DNA from 4 places in the Cellulosimicrobium sp. 4261 genome. Region 3 is predicted to be linked to each of the others. Evidence: riboswitches for the same ligand, from Rfam matches in the RefSeq annotation. Region 3 holds a riboswitch; each other region holds the start of a gene.
The links. A riboswitch is a leader RNA that binds a small molecule or an ion and turns the genes downstream of it on or off. The one in region 3 is predicted to bind S-adenosylmethionine.

Region 1 (7,386 bases), on a different contig from region 3:
ATGGTGTCGAGCGTGAACGGACCGGTGCCGACGGGCTCCTCGTTCGTGTACGTGATGAGGTCCGGCACCTCCTTGAAGAGGTGCTCGGGGACCATGAGCGTGGTGCCGAGGATCTGCACGGCGCTCGTGAACTGCGCGCCGTTGAACGTGAACTTGACGGTCGACTCGTCGACCTTGTCGATCGTGTTCAGGTAGTCGCGCTTCGCCGCGTCGTTCGTGTACGAGAAGATGACGTCCTCGACCGTGAAGTCCTCGCCGTCCGACCACTTCACGCCCTCGCGGATCTTGACGGTCAGCTCGGTGCCGTCCTCGCTCCACTCGTAGGACTCGCCCAGGCGGGGCGTCGGGTCGCCGGCCTCGGCGCGGTTGTAGAAGAACAGCGGCTCGTAGATGCCGCCGTTCGTCACGTGCAGCGGGTTGGGCGCGTACGGGTTGAAGTTCGCGACCATGGGCGTCTGGGTCCCGGCCCAGACGTTGAGGACGCGGGCCTCGCCGCCGTCGCCCTCCCCCTCGCCGTTGCCCCCGCCGGTGCAGGCGCTCGCGAGCAGCGAGACGCCCGTGACGAGTGCCGCCGCCGTGAGCAGACGCTTGCGCGCCGTGCTTCGAATCATCTTCGGTCCTTTCGCAGGGACGACGCGTCCTCACGTCGTTCTTCGGCGCCCGCAGGCGTGTGGCAGGAACACTAACTAATAGCCACCAGCCCTCCTACGAATACGACAGGAAAGTTACCTAACTGAGACCTCGATGCCAGAACCGCCCGAGGACGAGTCCGGCCGGACCCCGCGGTGCGGGGCCCGGCCGAGGTGCCGCGCGAGGTCAGGGCGGTGCGGGAGCAGTGCGTCGGCCGGTCCCGGCGCGACCGCCGACGCGGCGAGCACGGCCTGGGGACAGGGGCGACGGCGGTCAGCGGCAGGTCGCCGGCAGCGTCTCCGGCGGATCAGCGGCAGGTCGCCGGCGGCTTCTACGGCAGGTCAGCGGCAGCGCCTGCGGCAGGTCAGCGACGGCGTCAGCGCGCGGCGTCCAGCGCGGCGCGCGCGGCCCGGGCGACCTCGGGGTCGGTGACCTCGTAGCCGGCGTCGCCGCCGCCTCCCGGCCCGGCGTCGTCCGCCACCACGCACTTGGCCGAGAGGTGCACGGCGTCCACGCCGGCGACCACGAGGGCCCCGACGTCCTGCGGCCGCACTCCCCCACCCGCCATGACCTGGAGACGCCCACCGAGCGCGTCGCGCGCGTGGGTCGCCATGGCGCGCAGCCGATCGACGCCGTCGATGCTGCGCGACGCCCCGCCCGAGGTGAGCACGCGCACGACCCCGGCCCCCGCGAGCGCGTCGAGCGCCGCGAGCGGGTCGGCCACGACGTCGACCGCGCGGTGGAACGTGACCTCGCGCCCGTCCGCCGCCTCCACGAGGGTGCGGACCGCGGCGACGTCGACCAGTCCGTCCGGGGTGAGCGCACCCACGACGACGCCGCTCGCCCCGGCCGCCACCGCGGCCCGGACGTCGCGCACCTGGACGTCGAGGTCGGTGGGCGTGAGGACGAAGCCGCCCGGGCGCGGCCGGACGAGCACGTGCACCTCGACGCGCGGACCGGGGCCTCCGGCCTCCGCCGCCGCGGCGACCGCGGCCTCGACGAGGCCGGCGCTGGGCGTGAGGCCGCCCGTCGCGCCGAGACCGACGCACAGCTCGACCCGGCGGGCATGCACGGCTGCGGCCACGCGGACGCCGTCGGGGTCCTGGACAGCGAGCTCGAGGGCCACGTCGCGGGCCGCGGTGCCCTCGAGGTGGGTGGTCGTCATGGCGCTCTCCCGTCGTCCGGTCCGGCGGCCGTCGCGTCGCACGACCCGCACGACGGCGGCCGTCGGCCAGGGTAGACGACTCCGGGCAGCGCGTCGGGCGCGGGGCTCAGGCCGACGTCGGCCGTCCCGCCGCGACGGCGGCGAGGCACGCGGACCGCAGGGTCGCGGCCACCTCGTCCGGGTCGCCGAGGTACCCCGCGACCATCGCGCCGTCGCGCAGCATCATGAGCTGCGCCGCGGTCGCGTCGGCGTCCGCGACGCCGACCGCCGCCGCGAGCCGCGCGAACACGTCCCGCGTCCAGCGCCGGTGGCGGTCCACGACGACGCGCACCGGATCCTGCGGGTCGGGCGTCTCCGCCGCGGCGTTGATGAACGGGCAGCCGCGGAAGCCCGGCACGCAGCTCACGGCGCCGATGGCGCCCGCGAGGGCGCTCAGCGCGTCGAGCGGCTCGGTGTCGCGCAGCGCCTCGTCGACGACGGCGCGGTCGCGCGCGGCCTGCTGCTCGAGGTACGCGACGACGAGGTCGGACTTCGTCCGGAAGTGGCGGTAGAACGTGACCTTGGTGATGCCGACCTGCTCGATGATGCGGTCGGCGCTCGTCGCCCGGATGCCCTGGGCGTAGAAGAGCGCCGAGGCAGCCTCGAGGATGCGGCGGCGCGTGTCCGCCGCGGTGCCCCGGCCCGTCGCCCCGGACGTCGGCGAGTCGTCGACCATGGCCCCCTCCTTCTCTCCGCCCCTTGCGCGCGGTCGGCCGCCAGTCTAGGTTCTTCGATGTAGACGTACTAGTAACTATACGTCGCATCACGACTCTCGAAAGGCACCTCGATGGCTGACACCCTCTACACCGCCGTGGCCACAGCGACCGGAGACGGCCGCGCCGGAGGTCGCGCCGTGTCCGACGACGGCCAGCTCGACGTCACGCTCGCCGTCCCGCGCGCGATGGGCGGACTCGGTGGTGGGACCAACCCGGAGCAGCTGTTCGCGGCCGGGTGGTCGTCGTGCTTCCACTCGGCGCTGAAGATGGTCGCGGCGCAGCGCAAGGTCCCCGTGACGGACTCGGCCGTCGTCGCCGAGGTCGACCTCGTCCCGAACGGCGACGGCGGCTTCTCGCTCGGCGCGACGCTGCACGTCGAGCTCGGGGGCGGCGTCACCCAGGACCTCGCCGAGGAGCTCGCGGAGGCCGCGCACGCCGTCTGCCCGTACTCGCTCGCGACCCGGGGCAACATCCCCGTCACGGTCCGCACGACCGTCGCGTAGCGCACCCGCGGCACCCCGCCGGGGCCGGCTCGCGGATCGGTCCCGCGTACCGGCCCCGCGGGTCGGGCCGGCGGGTCGGGCCGGCGGTTCAGTCCAGGCAGAACTCGTTGCCCTCGACGTCCTGCATGACGATGCAGGACTCGTTCTCCTCGTCCGCGACCAGCACGCGCACGCACGTCGCGCCGAGCGCCACGAGCCGGTCGCGCTCGGCCTCGAGCGCGGCGAGGCGCTCCGCCCCCACCAGTCCGGTGCCGACGCGCACGTCGAGGTGCACGCGGTTCTTGACGACCTTGCCCTCGGGGACGAGCTGGAAGTACAGGCGCGGCCCGGCCCCCGTCGGGTCGCTGCACGCGGACCAGGCGTCCCGCTCCGCGGCCGGGAGCGCGGCCTCGGCGTCGTCCCAGGTGGCGAAGCCCTCCGGGGGCGACACCGGGACGTAGCCCAGCACCTCGCACCAGAACCGGGCGACACGCCGTGGCTGCGCGCAGTCGAACGTGACCTGGACCTGCCTGACCGTCGCCATCCGGCCACCCTAGTCGCCCGACCCTTCTCGGCCGGAGGGCTTTTCGCGGGCGCACGACGGCCGCCGGTGCCACCGCTCTGCGCGGGGCACCCGCGGCCGTCGTCGTGCGGCTCGGGTCAGATGACGCCGAGCGCGAGGATCGCGTCGGCGACCTTGGTGAAGCCCGCGATGTTGGCGCCGAGCACGTAGTTGCCGGGGGTGCCGTACTCGTCGGCCGTCTCGACGCAGCGGTCGTGGATGCCCGCCATGATCTGCGCGAGACGGTCCTCCGTGTACTCGAAGGACCACGCGTCGCGCGACGCGTTCTGCTGCATCTCGAGGGCCGACGTCGCGACGCCGCCCGCGTTGGCGGCCTTGCCCGGTGCGAAGAGGACGCCCGCCTCCTGGAGCAGCGCGACGGCGCTCGGCGTCGTCGGCATGTTCGCGCCCTCGGCGACCGCGACGACGCCGTTCGCGACGAGCTGCTTGGCCGCCGCCTCGTCGAGCTCGTTCTGCGTCGCGCACGGGAGCGCGACGTCGCACGGCACGTCCCAGATGGACCCGTCGGTGACGACGCGGGCACCGGGCCGGCGCGCGGCGTAGTCGGCGACGCGCCCGCGCTCGACCTCCTTGATCTGGCGCAGGAGCTCGAGGTCGACCCCGGCCTCGTCGACGACGTAGCCCGACGAGTCGGAGAAGGCGACCACGTTCGCGCCGAGCTGCTGTGCCTTGGCCGTCGCGTAGATCGCGACGTTGCCCGAGCCCGAGACGACGACGCGGCGCCCGTCGAGCTCCTGCCCGCGCGTCTCCAGCATGTTCTGCGCGAAGAGGACCGTGCCGTAACCCGTGGCCTCCGTGCGGACGAGCGAGCCGCCCCACGAGATGCCCTTGCCCGTGAGGACGCCGGACTCGTACCGGTTGGTGATGCGCTTGTACTGCCCGAAGAGGTAGCCGATCTCGCGGCCGCCCACGCCGATGTCGCCCGCGGGGACGTCCGTGTTCTCGCCGATGTGCCGGTAGAGCTCGGTCATGAACGACTGGCAGAACCGCATGACCTCGCCGTCGGACCGCCCGCGCGGGTCGAAGTCGGAGCCGCCCTTGCCGCCGCCGATGGGCATGCCCGTGAGCGAGTTCTTGAAGATCTGCTCGAAGCCGAGGAACTTCACGATGCCGAGGTAGACCGACGGGTGGAACCGCAGGCCACCCTTGTACGGGCCGAGCGCCGAGTTGAACTCGACGCGGAAGCCGCGGTTGATCTGCACGCGCCCGGTGTCGTCCACCCACGGGACCCGGAAGATGATCTGGCGCTCCGGCTCGCACACGCGCTCGAGGACGGCGGCCTCGACGTAGCGCGGGTGCTTGCGCAGCACGGGGCCGAGCGAGTCGAAGACCTCGCGCACGGCCTGGTGGAACTCGGCCTCGCCGGGGTTGCGACGCAGGACCTCGTCGTAGACGGACTGCAGTCGGCTGTCCATGGGTACTCCTCGTCTGACGCGGGCGGAACTCCTGCTGACGGTACGCCTGTGCCAGAAGCTCCCGTCACACCGTCTCACTCCGCGCGCACCGGCACGGGCGGCCGCGGGGCCGAGTCGGCCCGCACGAGGCGGCACCGGGCGGCACGAGGGGCACCGGCGACGACACATCCGTCCACCCACTGAGAAACCCTACCGATCCGGTGCAGTTTCTCGGGGCGGTTGCTATACCCGTCCCCAGGTCACGAGCGCCAGCGCCAAGCCCCGGCTCGCTGGCCGGCAACCCCCTGTCACGGCGGGGTGCTCCGGGAGATGACCAGGCCGGGCCCGGCCTGCCCCGCCACCGGCGAGGACGGCCCGCACGGCAAGCGTGATCGACGACTACTGCGAGGTGCACATGACCCACCACCCCACCCACCCGACGGTGCTCGCCGTCTCGGGCAACCCGCGGCCCGGCTCGCGCACGCTCGGCGCCGCCGAGACGATCGCGCGCCGCGTCGCCGACCTTCTCGGCACGGCCGACGTCGCCACGGTCGACCTGGCGCCGCTCGCCGGCGAGGTGCTCGCCGCCGACCACCCCGCGGCCGACGCCGCCCGCGCGCAGCTCGCCCGGGCGACGGTCGCCGTCGTGGCGACCCCGGTCTACAAGGCGTCGTACACCGGGCTGCTCAAGGCCTTCCTCGACCTCTACGGCCCCGACGGGCTCGCGGGCGTCGTCGTGGTCCCGCTCGTCGTGTCCGGGAGCCCGGCGCACGCGCTCGTCGGGGAGGTGCACCTGCGGCCCGTGCTCGTCGAGCTCGGCGCCGTCGTCCCGACCCGGTCGCTCACGGTCACCGAGCCGCAGCTCGCGGACCTGGGACCGGTCGTGGACGCGTGGCTCGCGCGCGAGGGCGACGCCCTGCGCCGCGCCGCGGCACCGCTCCCCCCGGCGGGGAACCTCCCGGCGGCCCGCACCGACGAGGCCGTCGCGGACGCGTTCGCGGGAGTGGCCCGATGACCGCCGAGCTCACCCACCTGGAGGCCCTCCTGGCCGAGCAGGACGAGCCCCAGCTCTCCCCCGACGAGTACAAGGCCGTGTTCCGCGGCCACCCCGCGGGCGTCGCCGTCGTCGCGCTCGAGCACGACGACCGCCTCGTCGGCTTCACCGCGACGTCGGTCATCTCCGTCTCGGCCGCGCCCCCGCTGCTCGCGTTCTCGCTCGCGTCCACGTCGTCGTCGTGGCCCGCGGTCTCGACGGCGCGCACGCTGACCGTGAGCTTCCTCGCCGACCACCAGGACGATGTCTCGGCCCGGTTCGCGACGAGCGCCATCGACCGGTTCGCGGACGGCGGCTGGTCGCGCCTGCCGACGGGCGAGCCCGTGATCGACGGCGCGCTGTCGTGGGTGCGCGGGCGGGTCGTCCAGCGCACGCCGGTGGGCGACTCCTATCTCGTCTCGCTGCGCGCGCTCGGGTCGAGCGTCGGCGCCGCGCCCGGGGCGCCGCGCGGGTCGGCGGCGTCGCCGCTCGTCTACCACGACCGCACCTACCACCGGATCGGCGACCACTCCGCGCTCTGAGCGGCGGACGGGCGAGGGGCCCGACGGCGGTCGTCCCGCCGTCGGGCCCCTCGTCCGTCCCGTGCCGCCCCTCACGGGTGGTCCGTCACCAGCTCCAGCCGCGCGCGCTGAGCTCGAGCTCCTCGCGGAACCGCTCGTCGTCGCCGGTACGGAAGTCCGCGCGCAGGGGTGCGTCCGCGACCGGGAGCCCCGTGAGCCGGCAGGCCTCGCGCAGCAGCGCGTCGTAGGCGCCCTGGACCGCGAGGTAGTGGTGGGCGCGCGCGTAGACGTCCGGGTCGGCCTCGATGCGCCGGAGCTCCGCGGCGAGCGCGGTGAGCCGCACCTGCAGCGCGAGCGTCGTGAGCGGGTCCGGTGCCGCCGCGGCACGACGGCGACCGCCCGCCCGGTGGCTCGGAGGTCGCCCGGCGCGGCGCAGCACCCACCACGCGGCGGCGGCGGTGCACGCCGTCGCGCACCAGATCATGAGCAGCCACGACATCGGAGCCGACCTCTGCGCGGGGAGACCCACAGGACCTCTCCAGTCTAGGTCTCCCCAACCCCGCGAGGCAGGGTGGGCGGCCCCTTGTCCTCGCCGCCGCCCGCGCGGCGGGTCAGCCGTCGAGGAGGTCCGGCTGCGGGTGCCGCACGCCCTGGACGGCGGCGCGCGGGATCGCCGCGCCGATCGTCGCGACGTCGTCCGGCGTGAGCCCGACCGTGGCCGCCGCGACGTTCTGCTCCAGGTACGCGACGCGCTTCGTCCCCGGGATCGGGACGACGTCGTCGCCCTGCGCGAGGAGCCACGCGAGCGCGAGCTGCGCCGTCG
Region 2 (7,386 bases), on a different contig from region 3:
GTCCTCCAGGCCCACCGACAGGCGCACGGTCGTCTCCGCGATCCCGACGGCGGCGCGACCCTCGGGGCCGAGCTTGCGGTGGGTCGTCGTGGCCGGGTGCGTGACGAGGGACTTCGCGTCGCCGAGGTTGTTCGAGATGTCGACGACCTGGAGCGCGTCGAGGAACGTGAACGCGCGCTTCTTCGCCGTCTCGGGGTCGGTGCCCTCGGGCACGGCGAGGTCGAACGTCACGACCGTCCCGCCGCCGCTCTGCTGCGACCGCGCGAGCTCGCGCTGCGGGTGCGACGCGAGGAACGGGTACCGCACGCGGCCGATCCCGGGGAGCTGCTCGAGCGCCTCCGCGACCTGCGCCGCGGCGGCGTTCTGCGCGGCGACGCGCACGGGCAGCGTCTCGAGGCCCTTGAGCAGCACCCACGCGTTGAACGCCGAGAGCGACGGCCCGGTGTTGCGGATGAACGTCTGCACCGGGCCGGTGACGAACTCCTCGGTCCCGAGGATCGCGCCGCCGAGCACGCGGCCCTGCCCGTCGATGTGCTTGGTCGCCGAGTAGACGACGACGTCGGCCCCGAGCTCGAGCGGCCGCTGCAGCAGCGGGGTCGCGAACACGTTGTCGAGCACGACGACCGCGCCCGCAGCGTGCGCGAGCTCGCTCACGCGCCGCGCGTCGACGATGTCCTGCATGGGGTTGGACGGCGTCTCGAAGAAGACGACGTCCGCGGGGGTGGACAGCGCCTCCTCCCACTGCGACAGCACGTGACCGTCGACGTAGTCCGTCCGCACGCCCCACTTCGCGAAGATCTCGTCGAAGATGACGAGGCTCGACCCGAAGAGCGCGCGCGCCGCGACGATGCGCGACCCGGACCGCACCAGCGCCGCGAGCGCCGTGAACACGGCAGACATGCCGGACGCCGTCGCGTAGCACGCCTCCGCGCCCTCCAGGAGGCGCAGACGCTCCTCGAACGTGTGCACGGTGGGGTTGCCGTAGCGCGAGTAGACGAACCGGTCGAGCTCTCCCTGGAACGCGGCCTCGGCGTCCGCCGCGCGGTCGTACGTGTAGCCCTGGGTGAGGAACAGCGCCTCGGACGTCTCCTGGAACTCGGTGCGCGCGTGACCGCCGCGCACGGCGAGCGTCGCGGGGCGGGCGCTCGCGGGCAGGGGCTTGCGGCCGGAGCCGCCGGGCACGCTCCCGGGCACGGCCGCGCTCACCGGGCGGCCTCGTCGAACGTCGTGGTGGGCAGCCCGCGGACCTTCCAGCCTTCGACGTCCCGCAGGCCCGAGAATCCCTGGGCCCCCTCGAAGCCCTCGAGCACGTTGTACGACGGCCCGAGCCCGGCGGCCGTGGCCGCGCGCGCCGCGCCGATCGACCGCTGGCCCGAGCGGCACAGGAACACGACGGGACGCTCGTCGCCGGGCGTCAGGCCCGACTCGACGAGCTGGTCCAGGAACCGCGGGTTGGGGCCCGCCGGGGTCACCCACTCGTCGAACACGACGTCGCGGCCGAGGTCCGCGGCGTCGGGCACGCCGATGGTGCGCCACTCGCCCTCGGTGCGGACGTCCACGAGCACGGCGCGCTCGTCGTGCGCGAGCAGGTCCCACGCCTGCTGCGGGGTGAGGTCGCCGGCGTAGCCGACGGCGGGTCGTGCGTCGGGCAGCGCCGACCCCGCTGCCGGCGCCTGCTGGGACTGGTCGCTCATGAGAGTCCTCCTCCATCGATCGTGGCAGTAGCACCCTGCGCCCGGCCGCCGAGGCGGTCCGGGGGGTTGCTGCGGCGTCGACGTGCCACGTCACTCGGCCGCTCCGGATGGTTGGCTCGGATCGTACGCCACGCGTCCGACGCGCGGAACGCCCGTCTCGGGGACCGGCGTCGGGGCGGGGGTGCCCGACGCCGCGCGGCCCCGGCCGCAGCCCCCGGCGTTGCATGCCACGTCCCGCCATCCGAGACGCCGTGACCACCGGTTGACACGCTGCGGTGCTCACGGACATCCTGGTCGACAGGTCATGAGTGCCAGCGCGAAACCCCGGTTTGCTGGCCGGCAACCCTCCTCTCGCGGCGGGGTGCCCCGGGTGACGACCAGGCCGCACGCCGACCGGCGGGTGGCAAGCGCGGGGAGGTTCTCCCCGGACGACCCTGGAGGACTGTGCCATGACTGCTCTCGCGGACGTCTCGTGTCCCACCGACGCCCCGGCCCCTGACCTCACGGCGCTCGCCGACGCGCCCGCGCTCCTGCCCGTCGTCGGCGGGGACACGCTCGTCCCGCTCGTCGACGGCCGCAGCGTCCCGTACGCGAACCTCGACGTCGCGGCGTCGGCCCCGGCGCTGCGCTCGGTGGCCGACCGCGTGACCGAGGTGCTGCCGCTCTACGCGAGCGTGCACCGCGGCGCGGGCTACCTGTCGCAGGTCTCCACGGCGCTCTACGAGGCGTCGCGGCGCACGATCGGCGCGTTCGTCGGCGCGCGCGAGGACGACGTCACGGTCGTCACGCGCAACACGACCGACTCGCTCAACCTGCTCGCGGGCTGCGTCCCGGCGACCGCGGACGGCACGCCCGGGCGCGTGCTCGTCCTCGACGTCGAGCACCACGCGAACCTGCTGCCGTGGCAGCGCACGGGCGGCGCGACGGTCCTCGCGGGCGGCGCGTCCGTCGCGGAGACGCTCTCGGGCCTGCGCACCGAGCTCGCGCGCTTCCCGTACGCGCTCGTCGCCGTGACCGGCGCGTCCAACGTCACGGGCGAGTCCCTGCCGATCACCGAGGTCGTCCGCGCCGCGCACGACGCCGGCGCGCGCGTCGTGCTCGACGGCGCCCAGCTCGTCCCGCACCGCGGGTTCTCGCTCGCCGCGTCGGGCGCCGACTACGTCGCCTTCTCGGGGCACAAGACCTACGCGCCGTTCGGCGCGGGCGCGCTCGTCGGGCGTCGTGACTGGCTCGACGCGGGCACGCCCTACCTCGCGGGCGGCGGCGCCGTGCGTCACGTCGCGGTGACCGGGACCCAGTGGCAGACGGCGCCCGCGCGCCACGAGGCCGGCTCGCCGAACGTGGTGGGCGCCGCGGCGCTCGCGGCGGCGTGCGACGCGCTCGCCGCGCTCGACCCGGCCGACCTGCACGCGCACGAGGCGGCGCTGCGCACGGCCCTCGTCGCGGGCCTCGAGGCCGTCCCCGGTGTCCGGGTCGTGCGCGTCTGGGACGACGCCGTCGACCCGGTCGGCGTCGTGACGTTCGCCGTCGAGGGCCACGATCCGGGCCTCGTCGCCGCCTACCTCTCGGCCGAGCACGGCATCGGCGTGCGCGACGGGCGGTTCTGCGCGCACCCGCTGCTCGCGCGCCTCGGTTACGACGCGGGCGCGATCCGCGCCTCGGTGGGCGTCGGGACGACGGGCGCGGACGTCGTGCGCCTCGTCGAGGCCGTGCGCGCGTACGTCGAGCAGGGCCCGGCGACCCGGTACGAGGTCGTCGACGGCTGCTGGGCCGTCGTGGACGACCCCCGCCCGGTCCCCGCGGGGTCCGGCCTGGAGGGTCTCTTCGCGACCGCCGCGGCGGGCTTCCTCGCCGACGCCGCGGGCTGCGGACCGGCCGTCTGACCGGCGTCGGCGACCGACGGGGGAGCCCGTTCACCGGGCCGTCGCCGAGCGTTGTCCACCGCGTCGCCGGACCCTCTTGGCGCGGTGTTCCGCGTGTGCTCTGATATGCGCTGTGCTGCACGACGTCGTCCTCTCGGGGCACGGTTTCCGCCTGGAACCGCTGGCCCTGGAGCACGCTGAGACGCTGGCCGGCCTCGTCGACGAGGCGATGTGGTCTGGCATGAGCATCCCCCTGCCCTACGGGGTCGCGGGGATGGCCGATCTCGTGGCCGCGACGCGCGCGGCCCCCGACCTCACGGGCTTCGTCGTGCGCGCCGTCGACCCCGACGGCGCGCCCGGCGCTGTGCTCGGCAGCACGGCGTTCCGCGACCTGTCGCTCGTCGACCGCCGCGTCGAGGTGGGCCGCACGTTCTACGCGCGCTCCACGTGGGGGAGCCTCGTCAACCCCGTGACGAAGTGGCTCCTGCTGCGCCACGCGTTCGAGACGTGGGACGTGCACCGGGTCGGCTTCCGCGTCGACACGCGCAACGAGCGCTCGCTCGGCGCCATGCGCCGTCTCGGCGCCCACGAGGAGGGCGTGATGCGCGGCCACCGCACCGCGCCCGACGGGACGCGCGCCGACTCCGTGCTCTTCTCGATCCTCGCGCCCGAGTGGCCCGGGGTCGAGGTGGGCCTCCTCGCGCGGATCACCGCCCCGCGCGTCGTCCCGGTGCTCGCGCCGGCGGCGCCGGCGGACGTCCGGCCGCTCGCCGCGTCCTGACCCACCCCGCCCGGGCGGTCCTGCCCTGAGCGTTCCGCCTGATCGCCGCGAGCGCACGGTCCCGGAGACGCCACGAGGGCCCCGCCGTAGCGGAGCCCTCGTGGTCGAACGGTGGAGCATCTCAGCGGTCGAACGCGTCCTTGACGTCGTCGCCCGCCTGCTTGACGTTGGCCTTGGCCTGGTCGCCCTGGCCCTCGGCCTCGAGCCGCTCGTTGTCCGTGAGCTTGCCCGCGCCTTCCTTGAGCTTGCCACCCGCCTCTTCAGCGGCGTGCTTGGCCTTGTCTCCGAGTCCCATGGGTGCTCCTCTCGTCGGTACCTCTCGACCGTAACCACGGTCGGCCGGGCTCGCACGCCGTCGGAGCACGGGCGGTGTAGTGGGATGTGCGGGTGCAGCACGACACCGTCCTCGAAGGCTTCGGCGTCCGTCTCGAACCGCTCGCCGCGACCCACGCGCCCGCGCTCGGCGCCCTCGTCGACGACGGCATCTGGGCGGGCATGTCCAGCGCCGTGCCGCGCGGCGCGGAGGCGATGGAGGGCTACGTGCGCGACGCGGTCGCCGCGCCGGGCCGGCTCGCGTTCGCGGTCCTGGGCGCTCCCGGCGCTCCCGGTGCTCCGGGTGCGGACGGCGAGGCCGCCGACGCCGCGGTCCGCGGCTCGACGTCGCTCTACGAGTGGGTGCCGTCCCAGGGCCGGGTGGAGCTCGGGTCCACGTTCTACGCGCGCGAGTGGTGGGGCGGGACGACCAACCCGGCGTGCAAGTACCTCCTGCTGCGGCACGCGTTCGAGGACCTCGGGGTCGCGCGCGTCGCGCTCCGCGCCGACGCCCGCAACAGCCGGTCCCTCGGGGCGATCCGGCGCCTGGGCGCGGTGCCCGAGGGCGTGCTGCGCAGCCACCGCGTGGCGCCCGACGGCTCCCGCCAGGACACCGCCTACTTCTCCATCCTCCGTGACGAGTGGCCGACCGTCCGCGACGGGCTGCTCGCCCGCATGTCCTGACCGGCCGGCGCGTCGACCACGAGCCTGCGCGGCGTCGAGCACGGGGTCGGTGTCGTCATGCGCTCGAGAACGACACCGACCCCGTGCTCGGCAGCGGGACCGTCAGGGGCGCGGGGTGACGCGGCCCGCGAGGTGGAGGCGGCCCTTGCCGTCCCACGCCTGGTAGGCGATGCCCGTGCCGGGGTCGCCCGCGCCGTCGGGCACGGCCGCCGCGACCTGCCCGACGGCGTCCCGCACCTCGGCGGGCACGTCGCCCGCCGGGCGCAGCGCGACGTCGACCGTGCCGGGCAGCAGCACCGGCTTGGCGAACGTGACCGTCCAGTCGTAGGCGTCGCCGCGACCGGGGCCCGCCTCGGCGAGCGCCCGCGCGGCGGTGTACATGCCGTGCGCGATGGCCCGCGGGAACCCGAACGCCTTGGCGCCCAGCGCCGAGGTGTGGATCGGGTTGCGGTCGCCGGAGACCGCCGCGTACGCGCGGCCGGTCCCCGCCCCGAGCGCCCACCGCGCGGTGGGCAGGGGCGGGACGAACGCGGCCGGTCCCTCGGCGTCGGCCGGGGCGGGGTCGCCGGGGAGGGACGCGCCCTTCGCAAGGTACGTCGAGACGCCCCGGTAGGCGAGCGTCGTCGCGGCCAGCCCGCTCCCCGCGGCGCGCTCGTCGTCCGTGCGCAGCACCGAGACCTCGGTGACGAGGTCGACCTGGACACCGCGGCGGTGCGGGCGCAGGTCCTGCGCCCACGCGCGGACCTCGAGCGCGTCCCCGAGCCGCACCGGACGCAGCACGGACACCGAGTTCGCGAGGTGCACCATGCCGAGCAGCGGGAGCGGGAAGTCGGCCCGCACCATGACGGCCGTCGCGAGCGGGAACCCCAGCACGTGCAGGTACCCGGCGGGCAGCACGTCCGACGGTGCCTCGCCCACGAGCCGTGCGTACCGCGCGAGGTGCGCGGCGCTGCCGACGTGGCCCGGCGCCGCGTCGTCGCCCGTCGGGACGGCCGCGACCCGGTACGTGACGTCCGGGAGGGTGAGCTCCGTGGGGCCGCCCCGGACGGGGAGCCGGTGCGCCGCCGCGATCCGGCCCGACGCCGCGAGTCCGCGCACGTACAGGCCGCCCAGCCCCGGGACGGCGGGCAGCGTCTCGACGCGCGCCGGGGCGCCCGCGGGCGCCGTCACCGGCCCACCACGTTCTGCCCGCACACGCGCAGCACCTGCCCGTTGACGCCCCCGGCCGCGGGCGACGCGAGGAACGAGATCGCCTCGGCCACGTCGACGGGCTGGCCGCCCTGCTGGAGCGACGCGACGCGGCGCGCGACCTCGCGCTGCACGAACGGGATCGACGCCGTCATGTCCGTCTCGATGAAGCCCGGCGCGACGGCGTTCGCCGTCCCGCCCGGACCGCCGGGTGCCGCGAGCAGGCGGGCGAACGCGCGCGTGTGCCCGATGACGCCCGCCTTCGAGAACGCGTAGTTCGCCTGGCCGCGGTTGCCCGCGATGCCGCTCGTCGAGGCGAGCGACACGACGCGCGGCGCGGAGGAGAACCCGTTCGCGCCGAACAGGTACTCCGTGATCCGCAGCTGCGCGGCGAGGTTCACCGCGACCACCGCGTCCCACTTGTCGGGGGACATGTTGGCGAGCAGCTTGTCCCGCAGGATGCCGGCGTTGTGCACGAGGACGTCGAGCCCGCCGTGCCGTGCGCGGGCGTGCTCGAGGATCCGGGCGCCCGCGTCGTCGGCGGTCACGTCGAGCTGCAGCGCCGTGCCCTTGATCTCGTTCGCGACCCGGGCGAGCGCCTCGCCCGCAGCGGGCACGTCCACCACGACGACCTTCGCGCCGTCGCGCGCGAGCGTCCGGGCGACCTGCGCCCCGATGCCGCGGGCCGCGCCCGTGACGACGGCGACCTTGCCGGCGAGGGGCTGGTCGAGGTCGGCGGAGGCGCTGTCGGACGCGCTCGGGCCGACGCGGAGGAGCTGGCCGTCGACGAACGCGGACTTCGCGGACAGGAAGAAGCGGAGGGTCGCGAGGACGCTCGGGCTGTCGACGGGGGCGTCGTCGGTCA
Region 3 (7,386 bases):
GCGCTGCGGCGCCGCGTCGAGCTCGACGGTCCCCCGCGCGTGCTCGACGGCGTACCCCGCCGCGGTGTCGGCCGGCGCCGGCGCACCGGTCGCCGCGGGCTCGGGGTCGGACGAGCACGCCGTGAGGAGGGTAGCGGCGAGCACGAGGGCGGTGGTGGTGACGCTGCGGCGCACGCGCGGGCTCGACGTGGTCCGGGAGATCGGCACAGGAGGTTCCTTCGTCGTGGGATAGGACTGCCTTACCTTACCCGGCTGACCGGGGTGGGTGACGCCGCGCTGGATACGATCACTGCATGTCCGGGCCCGTGTTCGCCGGCGCCGCCGCCGGTCTCGTCGTGGGCGTCCTGCTCACCCTCGGGCTCGTGCTCGCCTGGCGGCTCGCGCGCGGATCGCGCGAGCTCGGGAGCGACTCCGACCGGGCGACGTTCCGCACCCTCCACCTCGCGTCGCGCGCCGCGACGCACCTGCGCGACGGCCTCGACGGCGACGACGTCGGCCGCGCGGCCCGCTCCCTGCGCCAGCTCCTCGGCGCGGACGCGCTCGCCCTCGTCACGGCGGACGGCGCGGTCGCCCTCGACGGGAGCTCGACGCTCGAGCCCGACGCGCGGCGCGTCGCCGGGCGCGTCCTCGCGACGGGGCGGCGGCACGTCGAGAGCGGCGACGTCGAGGACGCCGTCGGGGCGCCCGTCGTCGCAGGCGGGCGCGTCGCCGGGGTCGTCGTCGCGTTCGCCGACACCGTGCGGCCGCCGCTCGTGCGCGCGACGGGCGAGGTGGCGCAGTGGTGCGCGGCGCAGCTCGAGCTCGCCGAGCTGGAGGCGTCGCGCACGGCGCTCGCCCAGGCCGAGCTCCGCGCGCTGCGCGCCCAGATCAGCCCGCACTTCGTCTACAACGCGCTCGGCGCCATCGCGTCGTTCATCAGCACCGACCCCGAGCGGGCGCGCGACCTCGTGCTCGACTTCGCCGACTTCACGCGCTACTCGTTCCGCGGGCGCGGCGACTTCACGACCCTCGCCGACGAGCTGCGCTCGATCCACTCCTACGTCGAGCTCGAGCGCGCCCGGTTCGGCGAGCGCCTCGCCGTCACCCTGCAGATCGCGCCGGAGTCGTTGACGGCCGTCATCCCCTTCCTCTCCGTGCAGCCCCTTGTCGAGAACGCGGTGCGCCACGGCCTGGAGCCGCGCGAGCACGGCGGGACGATCGTCATCACCGCGCGCGACGAGGGCACCCAGACGGAGATCACGGTCGAGGACGACGGCGTCGGCATGGACCCGGCCGTCGTGCGCGAGCTCCTCACGTCGCGCGACACGACGCACGTGGGCCTGCGCAACGTCGACACCCGCGTGCGCCAGCTCTACGGCGACGACCACGCGCTCGACATCGAGACCGCGCCCGGCTCGGGCACGCTCGTGCGCCTGCGCGTCCCGCGGTCGCAGCCGCTGCACGAGACGGAGGTGAGCGTGCCGTGACCGCCCCGGACCCGGCCGGCGGCGTCCCGGACGGGGCGAGGGACGCCGTCGGGCTGGACGTGCTCGTCGCCGACGACGAGCGGCCCGTGCTCGACGAGCTCGTGGGCCTGCTCCGCCGCGACCCGCGCGTGCGCACCGTGCGCGGGGTCGCGAGCGGCTCGGAGGCGCTGCGCGAGCTCTCGTCGCGCACGGTGGACGCGGCGTTCCTCGACATCCACATGCCGGGGCTGACCGGCCTCGACCTCGCCCGCGCGCTCTCCCGGTTCGCCGACCGCCCGGCGGTCGTGTTCGTCACCGCCGACGAGGCGCGCGCGCTGGAGGCGTTCGACGTCGAGGCCGTCGACTACGTCCTCAAGCCCGTGCGGCGCGAGCGGCTCGCGCGGGCCGTCGACCGCGTCGTCGAGCGGGTCGCGGAGCGCACCGCGGCGGGGCGCGCCCCCGCGACCGACGCGGCGGCGCCCGCCAGCGCCGCCGCTCCCTCGCCCGCGGCCGGTGGCCCGGCGGGAGGCGCCGCACCGGCCGACGAGACGCTCGTCGTGACGGTCGGCACGACGACGCGGCTCGTCCGGCGCAGCGCGGTGCGGTGGGTGCAGGCGCAGGGCGACTACTCCCGGCTCGTGACGGACACCGAGCAGTTCCTCGTGCGCGAGCCGCTCTCCGACCTCGAGGAGCGGTGGGCGCCCGCGGGGTTCCTGCGCGTGCACCGGTCGTACCTCGTGGACCGCGCGGCCGTGACCGCGGCGCGGTTCGGCGGGGCGCAGCCCGCGCTCGTCGTCGCCGGGCACGAGGTCCCGGTGAGCCGCCGCATGGTGCCCGCGGTCCGCGAGGCGCTCCTCGGGCCGCACCGGGGTGCGCCGTGACGGGCACCGACCCGCGCCGCGACGCGCGCGTGCGCGTCCGGTCCACGGACGTCCCCGCGGGCCCGAGCCCCGGCGAGGGCACCGCCCCGCGGGGCGGCGCGGCGTCGGGCACGGCGCGGGCCGGCGAGCCCGACGACGCCGCGACCGCGTACACGCGCGGGCTCGTCCGGGCCCAGCTCCGGCTCGGGCTGGCGTGCGTGGCGTCGTTCCTCGCCGTCGTCACGCTGCTCACGGTGACGATGAGCGGCGTGCCCGCGCTGGACGACGTCGTGGTGCTCGGCGTGCCGCTGCCGTGGCTCGTGCACGCGTACGGCTTCTACCCCGTGATCGTCGCGTTCGCGGTCGTCTTCGCGGTCGCGGCGGCGCGCAACGAGCGCCGGTACCGCGCGCTCGCCGAGGGAGTGACGCCCGACGAGCCCGGCCCCGACGACGGCGGTGCGCCGTGACCAGCGCGCTGCCCCTCGTCGCGATCGCGCTGCTCCTGCTCGCGACCGGGCTCATCGGGTTCTACGGCCTGCGGATCTCGCGCACCACGAGCGACTTCTTCGTCGCGTCGCGCACCGTGCGGCCGGTCTGGAACGCGTCGGCGATCAGCGGCGAGTACCTGTCCGCGGGCACGTTCCTCGGGCTCTCGGGCCTCGTGCTGCTGTCCGGCGCGGAGGCGTTCTGGTTCCCCGTCGGGTACGCGGCGGGCTACCTGCTCGTCCTGCTGTTCGTCGCGGGCCCCCTGCGGCGCAGCGGCGCGTACACGATCCCCGACTTCGTGCACGCCCGGCTCGACTCCGTGGTCGCGCGCCGCGTGACGAGCGTGCTCGTGCTCGTCATCGGGTGGCTCTACGTGGTCCCGCAGCTCCACGGGGCGGCGCTCGTCATCACGAGCGTGGCCCCGGTGCCGCCGTGGGTCGGCTCGGTGGGGATCGCGGTCGTGGTGAGCGCCGTCGTCGCCGCGGGCGGGATGCGCTCCATCACGTTCGTCCAGGCGTTCCAGTTCTGGGTCAAGCTCACCGCCCTCGCGGTGCCGCTCGTCGTCGTGCTCATGGCGCTCGGCGGGGCGTTCGAGCCCGGCGGCGCCGTCGTCACGTTCGACCCCGCCGCCGTGTTCCCCCACGAGGCCGGGCCGGGCGGCCTCGACGCGTACGCCACCGTCTCGCTCCTGCTCGCCCTCCTGCTCGGCACGACCGGCCTGCCGCACGTCCTCGTGCGCTTCTACACCTCGCCCGACGGCGGCTCGGCCCGCCGCACGACCGTCGTCGTGCTCGTCATGATCAGCGTGTTCTACATGGTGTCGAGCACGCTCGGGCTCGTGGCGCGGGTCGTCGCGCCCGACCTCGCGGCGCCCGGGGTGGCGGACACCGTCGTCCTCGCGCTGCCGACCCGCCTCGTGCCCGGGCTCGGCGGCGAGCTCCTCGCCGCGCTCGTCGTCGCCGGGGCGTTCGCCGCGTTCCTCGGGACGTCGTCGGGGCTCGTGGTCGCGCTGGCGGGCGTCGTGAGCCAGGACCTGTTCGGCGGCACCGTGCGGTCCTTCCGCTGGTCGGCGGTCGCGTGCACGCTCATCCCGCTCGCGTTCGCGCTCGTCACCATCCCGCAGGGCCTCGTGACGAGCGTCGGGACGGTGTTCGTCTTCGCGGCGTCGGCCCTGTCCCCCGTGATCCTGCTCGGCGTGTGGTGGCGCGGCCTCACCGCGCGCGGCGCGGTGGCGGGCATGGTCGTGGGCGCCGTCCTGTGCGCGACGGCGCTGCTCGCGTCGTCCGCGCTCGTCGCCGCGGGGTACGGGAGCCCGTCCGGCGACACGGCCGACGGCGTCCCCGGCGTCGTGCGCGCCCTGCTCGCCCAGCCCGCCGCGTGGACCATCCCGCTCGCGACGGCGACCGTCGTCGTCGTGTCGCTCCTCGACCGGCGCGGCCCGCCGCTGCGCACCGACCGGTTCCTCCGCCGTCTGCACGTGCCCGAACGCCGGAGGGCCTGAGACTCGTCGCACCGGGAGCGCCGACGACCCTCCGCATCTCACCTGGCGGGCGCTCTCGACCGCATGTCGGATGGGTCGTAGGATCGTGGCAACCATCCAGAGCGGTCGAGAGTCCTGGCTCGACGACACCGCAGCAACCCGCCGACGGAAGCCTCCCGAGGACAAAGGTGCTAACGCCAGGGTCGATGGAGTGACGCATGACCTCAGAGGCATCCTTCGCGCACCGTCCGGGCCGTCCGCGGCCGACGGTGTCGTTCGAGCTCATGCCCCCGCGCCGACCGGACGCGGCCCCGAAGTTCTGGGAGACGGCACGCCGTCTCGTCGCGACGCACCCCGACTTCGTGTCCGTGACGTACGGCGCCGCGGGCACCGACCGCGCGACCGCGCGCCAGGTCGTCGGACGTCTGCTCCAGGGCACGCCCGTGCTGCCGATCGCGCACCTCACGTGCGTCGGGGCGTCGCGCGAGGACGTGGAGTCGGTCATCACCGACTTCCTCGACGAGGGCGTGCGGAGCTTCCTCGCGCTGCGGGGCGACCCGCCGCGCGACCAGCCGGACTGGCAGCCCGCGCCCGACGGCGTCCGGTCGTCGACCGAGCTCGTCGCCCTGCTGCGCGAGGTCGAGGCGTCGCGCTGCGCGTCCGACCCGGCCGTCGCGCTGCGCGGCGCGGCCCGGCCGCTGACGATCGCCGTCGCGACGTTCTGCGACGGCAATCCCGCCGCCGGCACGACCCGCACCCAGGAGGTGCGCCGCCTGTGGCAGAAGCAGCAGGCCGGCGCGAGCTTCGCGATCACGCAGCTCTTCTACGACGCGTCGTCGTACACCGACTTCGTCGCCGAGGCCCGTGCGGCCGGCGTGACGATCCCCATCCTCGCCGGGCTGCTGCCCACGACGGAGCCCGCGCGGCTCCGTCGCGTCGAGGAGCTCACGGGCGTGCGCGCGCCCCAGCACCTGCTGGACGCGCTCGACGCCCTGCCCGACCCGGAGGCGCAGCACGCCTACGGGATCGCGTACTCGGTCGACCTCGCGCAGCGCGTCCTCGACGCGGGCACGCCCGGTCTGCACGTGTACACGTTCAACAAGCACCGCGCCGCTCTTGACCTGCTCGAGGGTGTCCACCTCGGCGGCGGGTCGGGCGGGACCGGGGGCGGCGCCAGCGCCGCCGCCGCCCCGCTCGTCCCGGACCTGGCCAGCGGGCCGTGGGTCACCGGCACCTCCCTGCCCCCGACGAGCGCCGCCACGCACGGCGCGCCCGTCTGACCGGTCCTCCGGACCAGCAAGAGGTTTCGATCATGGCCACTTCCGTACCCTCCCCTACCCAGAACCCGGTCGGATTCCCCGCCGGGACCGTGCTCGGCTACCCGCGCATCGGGCGCCGCCGCGAGCTGAAGAAGGCCGTCGAGGCGTTCTGGGCCGGCAAGACGTCGGCCGAGGAGCTCGAGGCCACGGCCCGCGGGCTGCGCCTCGCGACCGTGCGCCGCCTCGTCGAGCTCGGCCTCGGCGCCGACGACGCGTCCGTCCCCGGCACGTTCTCCTACTACGACCAGGTGCTCGACGTCGCCGCGTCCCTCGGTGCCGTGCCGTCGCGGTTCGCGTCGCTGGTCGACGACGCGGGCCGCCTCGACCTCGCGGGCTACTTCACCGTGGCGCGCGGCCAGGGGGACGACGCCCCGCTCGAGATGACCAAGTGGTTCGACACGAACTACCACTACCTCGTGCCCGAGATCGGCCCGGACACCCCGATCCGGTTCGTCGACGACCGCGTCGTGCGCGAGTTCGTCGAGGCGAAGGAGGCCGGTGTGGTGACGCGGCCCGTCGTCGTCGGGCCGGTGACGTTCCTCGCGCTGTCCAAGGCCGCGGACGACGCGCCCGCCGGGTACTCGCCGCTCGATCGTCTGGACGACGTCGTCGCCGCCTACGCCGACCTGCTGCGTGCGCTCGCCGCGACCGGCGCGCCGTGGGTGCAGCTCGACGAGCCGATCCTCGTCACCGACCCGGCGAACGCCGAGGAGCTCACCGAAGCGGTCGAGAGGGCATACCGCGCGCTCGCGACCGACCTCCGCCCGGTGCCGAACCCGGGCCCGCTCCCCACGGAGACCTCCGGGTCGGGAGAGATCCCCGGCTCGGCAGAGGACGTGCGGCCCGCCATCCTCGTCGCGGCGCCGTACGGTCGGCTGGAGACCTCGCCTGGACCCGACGGCCGGTATCACGACTTCCTGGCCGTCCTGTCGGACACGGACATCGAGGCGATCGCGCTCGACGGCGTCGCAGCCGACCTTCCCGACGGCCTGCCCCAGGGGCTCGGGACGAAGACCCTCGTCCTCGGCGTGATCGACGGGCACAACGTGTGGCGGGCGGACCTCGCCGCGAAGCTCGATCTGATCGAGCAGTACCCGACCGGAGCGCACCTGGGCGCGGTCGCCGTCGGCACGTCGACGTCGCTGCTGCACGTGCCGCACGACGTGGAGGACGAGACGTTCGCCGAGCCCGGCACCGCGTCGGGCACGACGCTCGACCCGCGCCTGCGCGACTGGCTCGCGTTCGCGGACCAGAAGGTCGGCGAGGTCGCGACGCTCGCCCGGGCCCTCACGGAGGGTCGCGACGCCGTCGCGGAGGAGATCGAGGCGTCCCGTGCGGCGGTGGCGTCGCGCGCGGAGGCGAGCGGCGTCGTCGTGCCCGCGGTGCGGGAGCGCGCGGCCGCGCTGACCGACGCGGACTTCGCGCGCGGCGACTACGCCGAGCGTGCGGCCGCGCAGCAGGAGCGCCTGAACCTGCCGCCGCTGCCCACGACGACGATCGGCTCGTTCCCGCAGACGCCGGAGATCCGCCGCGCCCGCGCGCTGTGGACGAAGGGCGAGCTGTCGGACGCGGACTACACGACCGCGATGCGCGAGGAGATCGCGCGCGTCGTCGCGATCCAGGAGGAGCTGGGCCTCGACGTGCTCGTGCACGGCGAGCCCGAGCGCAACGACATGGTGCAGTACTTCGCGGAGCACCTCGACGGGTTCGCCGTCACGGCGAACGGCTGGGTCCAGTCGTACGGGTCGCGCTGCGTCCGCCCGCCGATCCTGTGGGGTGACGTCACGCGGCCCGCG
Region 4 (7,386 bases), on a different contig from region 3:
CAGCGCGGGGATCGCGGCGTTGCGCAGCGCGTGGCCGAAGTGCACGCGCGCCCGGCTCGCGCCCTTGGCGCGCGCCGTCTCCACGTACGGCTCGCCGAGCGTCCCGCGCAGGCTCCGGGCGAGCACCTGGGCGAGCGCGGCGCTCGCCGGGACGGCGAGCGTGATCGCCGGCAGCACGAGGCTGATCGCGCCCTCGTTGCCGATCGCGGGGAACACCGGGAGCTGGAAGGAGAACCACTGCAGCAGGAGGAGACCCAGCCAGAACGGCGGCAGGGCGACGCCGAGCGGCGGCAGCGACGCGAGCGCATGGCGCAGCCAGGCCGCGCGCGGGAACGTGCTCGCGATCGCGATGCCGGCGCCCGCCACGACGGCGAGGACGAGCGCCGCGGCCGTGAGCCGGAGCGTCTCCGGGAGCGCCTGGAGCACGAGCTGCGTCGCGGGCGCCCCGGACGCGTACGACGTCCCGAAGTCGAGCCGCAGCGCGTGCCACAGCGCGTCGGCGTACTGCACGAGCACGGGCCGGTCGAGGCCGTACTGGGCGCGCAGGGCGTCGAGCAGCGCGGGGTCCACCTGGTCCGCCTCGCCGCCGCCGCTCGCCATGAGCGCGGCCGGGTCGCTGGGGAGCAGGTAGAGGACGAAGAACGAGATGGTGAACGCCGCCCAGAGCACGAACAGGCCCTGCCCGGCGCGACGCAGGACGTACCGGCCCATGGTCGGCCTCCTTCCGTGGGGGATGCCCGCCTGCCCGACGCCGCGGCGTCGGGCAGGCGGGCCCGGCGGGTCAGCCCTGGGTGACCCAGGCGTCGTAGAAGTCGAGGCGCGACGACGCCTCGAACGTCAGGCCGTGGACCGTGTCGGCGGCCGCGATGGTCGTCGAGAGCTCGTAGACCGGGATCGCGTGGCCCTTCTGCACGAGCAGGCGCGACGCCTCCGTGACGAGCTCCTGGCGCTCGGCCGGGTCGGTCGCCGCGGCCGACGCGTCGAGCAGGTCGTCGACCTCCTCCGCGTCGCGCTGGTTGATGTTGCGCGCGTTCGCCGAGAAGATCGTGCGCAGCACGTCCGGGTCGGAGCGCGTGAGGTTGTAGTAGTCGAAGTCGAAGTCGCCGCTCTCCTTGATCGCCTGCGACTCGGCGACGGTCACGTGCTGGAGCTGGAGGTCCACGCCGATCTGTGCGAGCTGCTGCTGGACCAGCTCGAGCGGCTCCGGCACCTGCCAGAACGTCACGGTCGTGGAGAGCTTCTGGCCGTCCTTCTCCCGCACGCCGTCGGCGCCCTCGACCCAGCCCGCGTCGTCGAGGATCTTCTTCGCGCCCTCGGGGTCGTAGGCGAGCTCGTCCGCGACGCTCTCGTAGTGCGGGGTCGAGTGCGACAGGACGCTCGTGGCCGGCTCATCCTGGGCGCTGAGCACGGTGTCCGCGATCTGCTCGCGGTCGATGCCCTGGAGGATCGCCGTCCGCACGGCCTCGTCGCCCGCGAGCGGGCTCGACTCGTTGGGGAAGAGGTTGAACACGACGCCCGGGTTGGCGCGGTACTCGAGCCAGAACCCGTTCCCGTCGAACTGCGGGAGGTCGACGGTCGAGATCGCGGCCGTGGCGTCGATCTGCCCGGACTGCAGGCTGCCGCTGCGCACGCTCGCCTCGGGGATGACCTTGAACGTCACCGTGTCGAGGTAGGCCTCGCCCTGGTGGTCGCTCGCCTCCGAGCCCCACGCGTAGCCCGCGACCTTCTGGAGCACGATCTCCTGGTCCTGCGTGTACGACTTCACGGAGAACGGGCCGGAGCCGACGAACTTGCCGGCGCAGCGGTCCTCGACGCTCAGGTCGGCCGAGGACGGGGCGAGGAGGCCGAGCGAGAACGTCGAGGTGGCCTGGAGGAACTGCGCGCTCGGCTCCGCGAAGTCCACCGTGAGGGTCTGCGGGTCGGTGACGGTCGTGCCCTCGTAGCCGACGAGGTACTGCGACCCGAGCGACGCCGTCGCACCGAGCGCGACGATCGCGTCGAAGTTCGTCTTCACCGACTCGGCGTCGATCGGCGTGCCGTCGGCGTACGTCGCGTCGTCGCGCAGGTGGAACGTGTAGCTCGACGCGTCGTCGTTCACCTCCCAGCTCTCCGCGAGCCACGGCAGGATCTCGCCCGACTCCGGGTCCTGCGCCGTGAGCGACGCGACGGTCTGGCGGGCCGCCGCGATGGCGTCGTTGTTGCCGACCTGCTGCGGGTCGATGCAGTGCGAGTCGACCGTGAGGGCGAACGTCAGGTCGCCGCCCGCCACGGGCTCGCCGGACGGGCTGGGCGACCCGTCGCCGTCGGACGCGCCGGAGCCGCCGCCCGCGCACGCGCTGAGCAGGAGGCCCGTCGCGGCGGCCGCCGCGGCGACGGTCAGGGACCGGCGTCGGTGAGGTGTGGGGATCATGTCGTGCTGCTCTCCTCGTGTGCCGGCTGAGGACCGGCGGTCGTCCGGCGCCGGTGGTCGACCGTGCCGGGCCCAGGGCCGGCGCGGCGGGGAACCCACCGGGGTGCCGTGCTTACCGCGCCGTGGGAGCGGCGCGGTCAGGTCGTTCCCGGAGCACCCCGTCACGTCGAAGGGTTGCTGGTCAGCGAGCCGGGCCTGCGTGCTGACGCTCGTCACCTGGGAGCAGGAAAGACAATCTCGACTGGTTAAGTCAAGTATCGAGACGGCCGTCCCGCCAGGCGGACGGTTGTTTCCGCCGAGACGACGCGAGTCACGGCCGCCTCGCGTGTCACCGCACCGGGAAGGGCGACTCGGGAGGTGGGGTGGCGCCACTGACCGGGCGCGCTCGGACGGGCGCCCGACCTGCGGCAGCACGGACCGCCGCGACGCCACCGACAGCGAAGCGCGCGCCACGGGCGTCGACAGCGACGTCGTCGACACCCGGACGTGCGCCGACACGCCGAGCAAGACGCGCCACCGGAGCCGTCGCGATCAGACCCGCCGACCATAGCCGGCACGCGAGAGACCGAGAGAGCGAAGCTCCTCAGGGACCGTCAAGATCTGATGCGGTGATTCTCGCCCTCACTTCTCCCCGGACCACGAGGAGCCAGTCGCGCAGCGGCATGCCCACGGCCTCGCGATAGAGCTCGGCATGAAGCCGGCCGTTGATCCACTCGACGACCTGCTCGTCGGAACGGTAGCGGTCCAGGGTGCTGTCGATCTCGTCGACGAGTCCGTCGTACCTGCTGGGGCCGGCCAGGTCGAGGAAGCGCGCCAGAGCACCTGCGGCGCTCCCGTAGTCCTCTTCCCAGTCCTGGTGGAAGAACGAGCCGAAGAACGCGTCGAGCGAGTAGTGGGTCGTCATGGCGCACCTCGCGGAGGGGTCGTCGCGTCAAGGAAGGGCGGCGTGAGTGCGAGAGCCTGCGTCGAGACCGGAGCTGCGCCCGGGACGCGACGCTACACCGTCGGCCTCTTCAGCAGGGGTGTTCTCAGCCTGCCGCCGGGCCCGCAGCGCAGCCTCCTCCAGCATCCACGCCGCCCGGCTCGAGGAAGAGCGAACCGGCCGTGGCGTCGAGGATGCCTCGTCAGGCCGCCGTGAACCCCGCCGCGCGGCGGGAGTCGGCCGGGCTCCAGAGGTCCGTCTTCACCTCGGCCTGCACGACGGGCACGACCTCCTCCGCGAACCGGCGCAGCACGTCCTCCTGCTGCGCCGCGGGGATCAGGTGGTTCACCGAGACGGACTGCAGGTCGTGCCGGTACGAGGCGTGGTAGTCGAGGATCTTCTCCGCCACGCGCTCCGGCGACCCCACGAGCGCGGGCCCGCGCTCGACGGCGTCCTCGACCGTCCGGAAGCTCGGTGCCTTCCCGACGGCGTCGGGCCCGTACCCCCGGCGCGCCGCCGCCGCGACCTGGCCCTCGTAGATCGGGCGGTACTGCTCGATCGCCTCCTCCGTCGTGTCGGCGAGGAACAGCCCGCCCGAGCCCGACCCGACGAACCCGTACGCCGGGTCGTGCCCGTGCGCCGCGTACTGCTCGCGGTAGCGGTCGATGAGCACCTGGTAGTTCTCGCGCGGCTGCAGCGCGTTGGCGCTGACGATCGGGTCCCCGTACCGGGCCGCGAGGTCCACCGCGAAGCGCGAGGTCGCCGACCCGTGCCAGATCCGGAACGGCCCGGCGAACGGCCGTGGCAGCGTCGTCGCGTGCTCCAGCGCGTGGCGGTGCCGCCCGCTCCAGCTGACGTCCTCCTCCGACAGCAGCAGGCGCAGCAGCTCGTAGTTCTCCTGGAGGTACTCGTACTGCTTGTCGAGGTCCAGCCCGAGCAGCGGGTACTGCAGCACCTCGTTGCCCTTGCCGATGACGATCTCCAGCCGCCCGCGGCTCAGCTGGTCGACCGTCGCGAGGTCCTCGGCGACGCGGATCGGGTCGAGCAGCGACAGCACGGTGACGCCCGTGCTCAGCAGGATGCGCGACGTCCGCGCCGCGACCGCGCCGAGGAGCACCGTCGGCGCCGACGACAGCACCTCCCCCGCGTGCCGCTCCCCCACCGCGAACGAGTCGAACCCGAGCTCCTCCGCCAGCACCGCCGTCTCGACGACCCGGTTCAACCGGTCGGACGGCGCGACCGCCTCCCCGGTCACGGGGTGGGGCGGGTTGAACACGATGTCGAGTACCTGGAACCGCACGTCCTTCTCCTTGTTTTTCGTCGTCGTTCGGGGGCCCGGTACCGGCGCGTTCGGCAGCTCCGGTCGTGATCGGCACGCGCAGGTGCCGAACCCGACCGGAGCTGCCGACCCGGGGCGGGGTTGCCGATCTGTCAGGCCGCGGCGGCCTCCGCGGCGGCGGCGTCGCGCTTCGCGACCTCCTCGCGGACGAGCGGGATGACGTAGCGACCGAAGTCGACCGCGTCGTCCAGCAGGTCGTAGCCGCGCGCGGAGATGACGCGGACGCCGAGGTCGTAGTACGCGAGCAGCGCCTCGGCGACCTGCTCGGGCGTGCCGACGAGCGCGTTGGAGTTGCCGGCGCCGCCGGTGGCCTTCGCGGTCGCGGTCCACAGCGCGGTGTCGAAGCGCTCGCCCTGGGCGGCGATCTCGAGCAGCCGCTGCGAGCCCGCGTTCTCGGGCTTGTCGATCGGGTGCCGACGGCTGAGCTGTCCCCCCGCGGCGGCCTTGCGCGTCTCGATCCGGTCGAGGATGCGGTGCGCCTTCTCCCAGGCGAGCTCCACGGTCGGCGCGACGATCGGCCGGAACGCGGCGTGGATGCGTGGCGGCGTCGTGCGGCCCGCAGCAGCGGCCTCGGCGTGCACGCGCGCGATCTGCTCGGCGGTGCGGTCGAGCGGCTCGCCCCAGACGGCGTAGATGTCGGCCTCGGCCGCGCCGACGCGGAACGCGGCGTCCGACGACCCGCCGAACGAGATGGTCGGGGTGCGGCCCTCGAACGGCTTGGCGTCGAGCACGAAGTCGTCGAAGTCGTAGAACGGCCCGTGGTGGTCGAACGGCTCGGCGCTCGACCAGGCCTGCTTGACGATCTGGATGTACTCGTGGGTGCGCGCGTACCGCTCGTCCTTGGTCAGCGTGTCGCCCTCGCGGCCCTGCTCGTGGTCGTTGCCACCGGTGATGAAGTGGACGGAGAGCCGCCCGCCGGAGAGCTGGTCGAGCGTCGCGAACGTCTTGGCGGCGTACGTCGGGTAGGACACGTTGGGCCGGTGCGCGAGCAGCAGCTCGATCGACTGCAGGCGCGCGGCGGTGTAGGCGGCGAGCGCGGCGGGCTCGGGGCCGGAGGATCCGTACGCGAAGAGGACGCGCGTCCAGCCGTTGTCCTCGTGCGCGCGCACGAGGCGCTCGAGGTAGGCGGGGTCGAACGCAGCGGTCGTGCGGTCGGTGGTCTCCGACGCGTCGTTGGTCGTGGCGATGCCGAGGAACTCGACGGGCATGAGGGTCTCCGTGGTGTCGGGGCGGGTGGTTCGGGGTGCGGGTTCGCGGACCGGACGTGCGCGGCGCAGCGCGGGCGTCGGCTCAGGGGGCGGCGGGCGCCGTCGGCTGCGCGGACGCCGTCGGTTCGGAGGACGGAGCGGGCCCGTCGACCGGGTCGGACGCCGGGAGCCCGGCGTCCTTCCACGCCGGGAACCCGCCGTCGACGTGCGAGACGTTCGTGTACCCGCGCCGGGCGAGGGCCTCCGCGACGGGACCGGAGCCGTTCGGCGACCCGCACACGACGACGACCGGCGTGTCGAGCGAGACCACCGGGGCGTCGGCGGGGCCGAACAGCGCGTCGAGGTCGTCCCGGTCGGCGAGCGTGGCGCCGGGGATCTCGCCGTGCGCGGCGCGACCTCCGGCCGAGCGCACGTCGATCAGCAGCGCGCCGTCGGCGACCTGTGCGGCGGCGTCGGCCGCGGTCCGGAGGGGCGGGGTCGTGGTCATGGGTGTCTCCTTCGGGTGAGGTCGCGAGATCGACCCGCACGTCCGAGGTCGACCCTCCGCGGGTCGCTCGGGAGACGCGCGGGTCGATCCCGCGTCAGCGGGTGGTGGCGAGGGCGGGTGCGACGTCGGGGGTGACGGCGGCGCGTGCGGCAGCGTCGGCGTCGGCGCCGCCCGCGAACCAGTGCTCGGCGAGCAGCGCGAACGAGCGGCGCGCGTCGTCGGCGTCGTGGGTCGCGGTGGTGACGAGCAGCTCGTCCGCGCCGGTCGCGCGGCGCAGGGTCTCGAGCCGCCGCACGACGGTCTCGGGGTCACCGACGATGCGCGTGTCGACCCGGTCCGCGACGAGCGCGCGCTCGGACTCCGGGCGGTCCTCCCACGCGGGCGACGTGCCCGGCGCGGGGTAGGCGATCGCCCCGTCGGCGCCGCTGCGGATGGAGAGCACCCAGTCCGCGAACGGCGTCGCGAGCTCGCGGGCCCGCTCGACGGTGTCGGCGACGAGCACGTCGGCGGAGACGACGACGTAGGGCTCGTCGAGCACGCCCGGCCGGAACGCCTCGCGGTACGCGGCGACGGTGTCGAGCGTCGCCGACGGCGCCACGTGGTAGTTCGCGGCGAGCGGCAGCCCGAGCTCGCCCGCGACGCGTGCGCTCTCGCCGGCGCTCGACGCGAGGACCCACAGGTCCCAGTCGGCGCCCTCGACGGGCGGGCTCACGTACGGCGTCCCGCGCTCGTCGCGGTAGCTCCCCGCGCGCAGCCCGAGCACGAGCTCGAGCTCGTCGCGGAAGCTCGCCGGGGTGCGCGACGCCCCGACGATCCGCTTCTGCGCGAGGATGCGCTCGCGCAGCACGGAGTCGTTCACGTCGGCGGGCGGCGCGCCGGGCACGTACAGCCCGTCGACGACCCGCGGCCCGGTGGCCGGCCGTGCCCGCCGCGGCGGCGCCCCGGCCCCCTTCTCCCCCGTCGGCGGCGTGAACGCCCGGCCGAGCCCGAGGTCGACGCGGCCCGGGTGGAGCGCGGCGA

Region 1: linked by a shared signal. The riboswitch ahead of ABIE39_RS00745 (NADPH-dependent FMN reductase) and the one ahead of ABIE39_RS14235 (methylenetetrahydrofolate reductase) in region 3 are both predicted to bind S-adenosylmethionine.
Region 2: linked by a shared signal. The riboswitch ahead of ABIE39_RS00955 (aminotransferase class V-fold PLP-dependent enzyme) and the one ahead of ABIE39_RS14235 (methylenetetrahydrofolate reductase) in region 3 are both predicted to bind S-adenosylmethionine.
Region 4: linked by a shared signal. The riboswitch ahead of ABIE39_RS00785 (ABC transporter substrate-binding protein) and the one ahead of ABIE39_RS14235 (methylenetetrahydrofolate reductase) in region 3 are both predicted to bind S-adenosylmethionine.

The regions. Positions count from the first base shown of each region.
Region 1 is NZ_JBEPOQ010000001.1:154,160-161,545, forward strand. It holds gene ABIE39_RS00715 (ABC transporter substrate-binding protein) at 1-611, opposite strand, end outside; gene ABIE39_RS00720 (copper homeostasis protein CutC) at 1,007-1,795, opposite strand; gene ABIE39_RS00725 (TetR/AcrR family transcriptional regulator) at 1,902-2,510, opposite strand; gene ABIE39_RS00730 (organic hydroperoxide resistance protein) at 2,622-3,053, shown strand; gene ABIE39_RS00735 (VOC family protein) at 3,142-3,576, opposite strand; gene gdhA (NADP-specific glutamate dehydrogenase) at 3,693-5,030, opposite strand; SAM riboswitch class IV at 5,268-5,370, shown strand; gene ABIE39_RS00745 (NADPH-dependent FMN reductase) at 5,425-6,024, shown strand; gene ABIE39_RS00750 (flavin reductase) at 6,021-6,584, shown strand; gene ABIE39_RS00755 (hypothetical protein) at 6,670-7,062, opposite strand; gene ABIE39_RS00760 (aldo/keto reductase) at 7,175-7,386, opposite strand, start outside.
Region 2 is NZ_JBEPOQ010000001.1:202,074-209,459, reverse strand. It holds gene ABIE39_RS00965 (O-succinylhomoserine sulfhydrylase) at 1-1,206, opposite strand, end outside; gene ABIE39_RS00960 (rhodanese-like domain-containing protein) at 1,203-1,694, opposite strand; SAM riboswitch class IV at 1,995-2,110, shown strand; gene ABIE39_RS00955 (aminotransferase class V-fold PLP-dependent enzyme) at 2,144-3,577, shown strand; gene ABIE39_RS00950 (GNAT family N-acetyltransferase) at 3,690-4,337, shown strand; gene ABIE39_RS00945 (CsbD family protein) at 4,459-4,632, opposite strand; gene ABIE39_RS00940 (GNAT family N-acetyltransferase) at 4,725-5,333, shown strand; gene ABIE39_RS00935 (MaoC/PaaZ C-terminal domain-containing protein) at 5,436-6,503, opposite strand; gene ABIE39_RS00930 (3-oxoacyl-ACP reductase) at 6,500-7,386, opposite strand, start outside.
Region 3 is NZ_JBEPOQ010000011.1:93,878-101,263, forward strand. It holds gene ABIE39_RS14210 (ABC transporter substrate-binding protein) at 1-207, opposite strand, end outside; gene ABIE39_RS14215 (histidine kinase) at 294-1,466, shown strand; gene ABIE39_RS14220 (LytR/AlgR family response regulator transcription factor) at 1,463-2,326, shown strand; gene ABIE39_RS14225 (heavy metal transporter) at 2,323-2,772, shown strand; gene ABIE39_RS14230 (sodium:solute symporter family transporter) at 2,769-4,292, shown strand; SAM riboswitch class I at 4,382-4,484, shown strand; gene ABIE39_RS14235 (methylenetetrahydrofolate reductase) at 4,490-5,551, shown strand; gene metE (5-methyltetrahydropteroyltriglutamate--homocysteine S-methyltransferase) at 5,584-7,386, shown strand, end outside.
Region 4 is NZ_JBEPOQ010000001.1:166,243-173,628, forward strand. It holds gene ABIE39_RS00780 (ABC transporter permease) at 1-711, opposite strand, end outside; gene ABIE39_RS00785 (ABC transporter substrate-binding protein) at 782-2,410, opposite strand; SAM riboswitch class IV at 2,514-2,627, opposite strand; gene ABIE39_RS00790 (contact-dependent growth inhibition system immunity protein) at 2,994-3,314, opposite strand; gene ABIE39_RS00795 (LLM class flavin-dependent oxidoreductase) at 3,535-4,632, opposite strand; gene ABIE39_RS00800 (LLM class flavin-dependent oxidoreductase) at 4,764-5,879, opposite strand; gene ABIE39_RS00805 (rhodanese-like domain-containing protein) at 5,962-6,366, opposite strand; gene ABIE39_RS00810 (LLM class flavin-dependent oxidoreductase) at 6,461-7,386, opposite strand, start outside.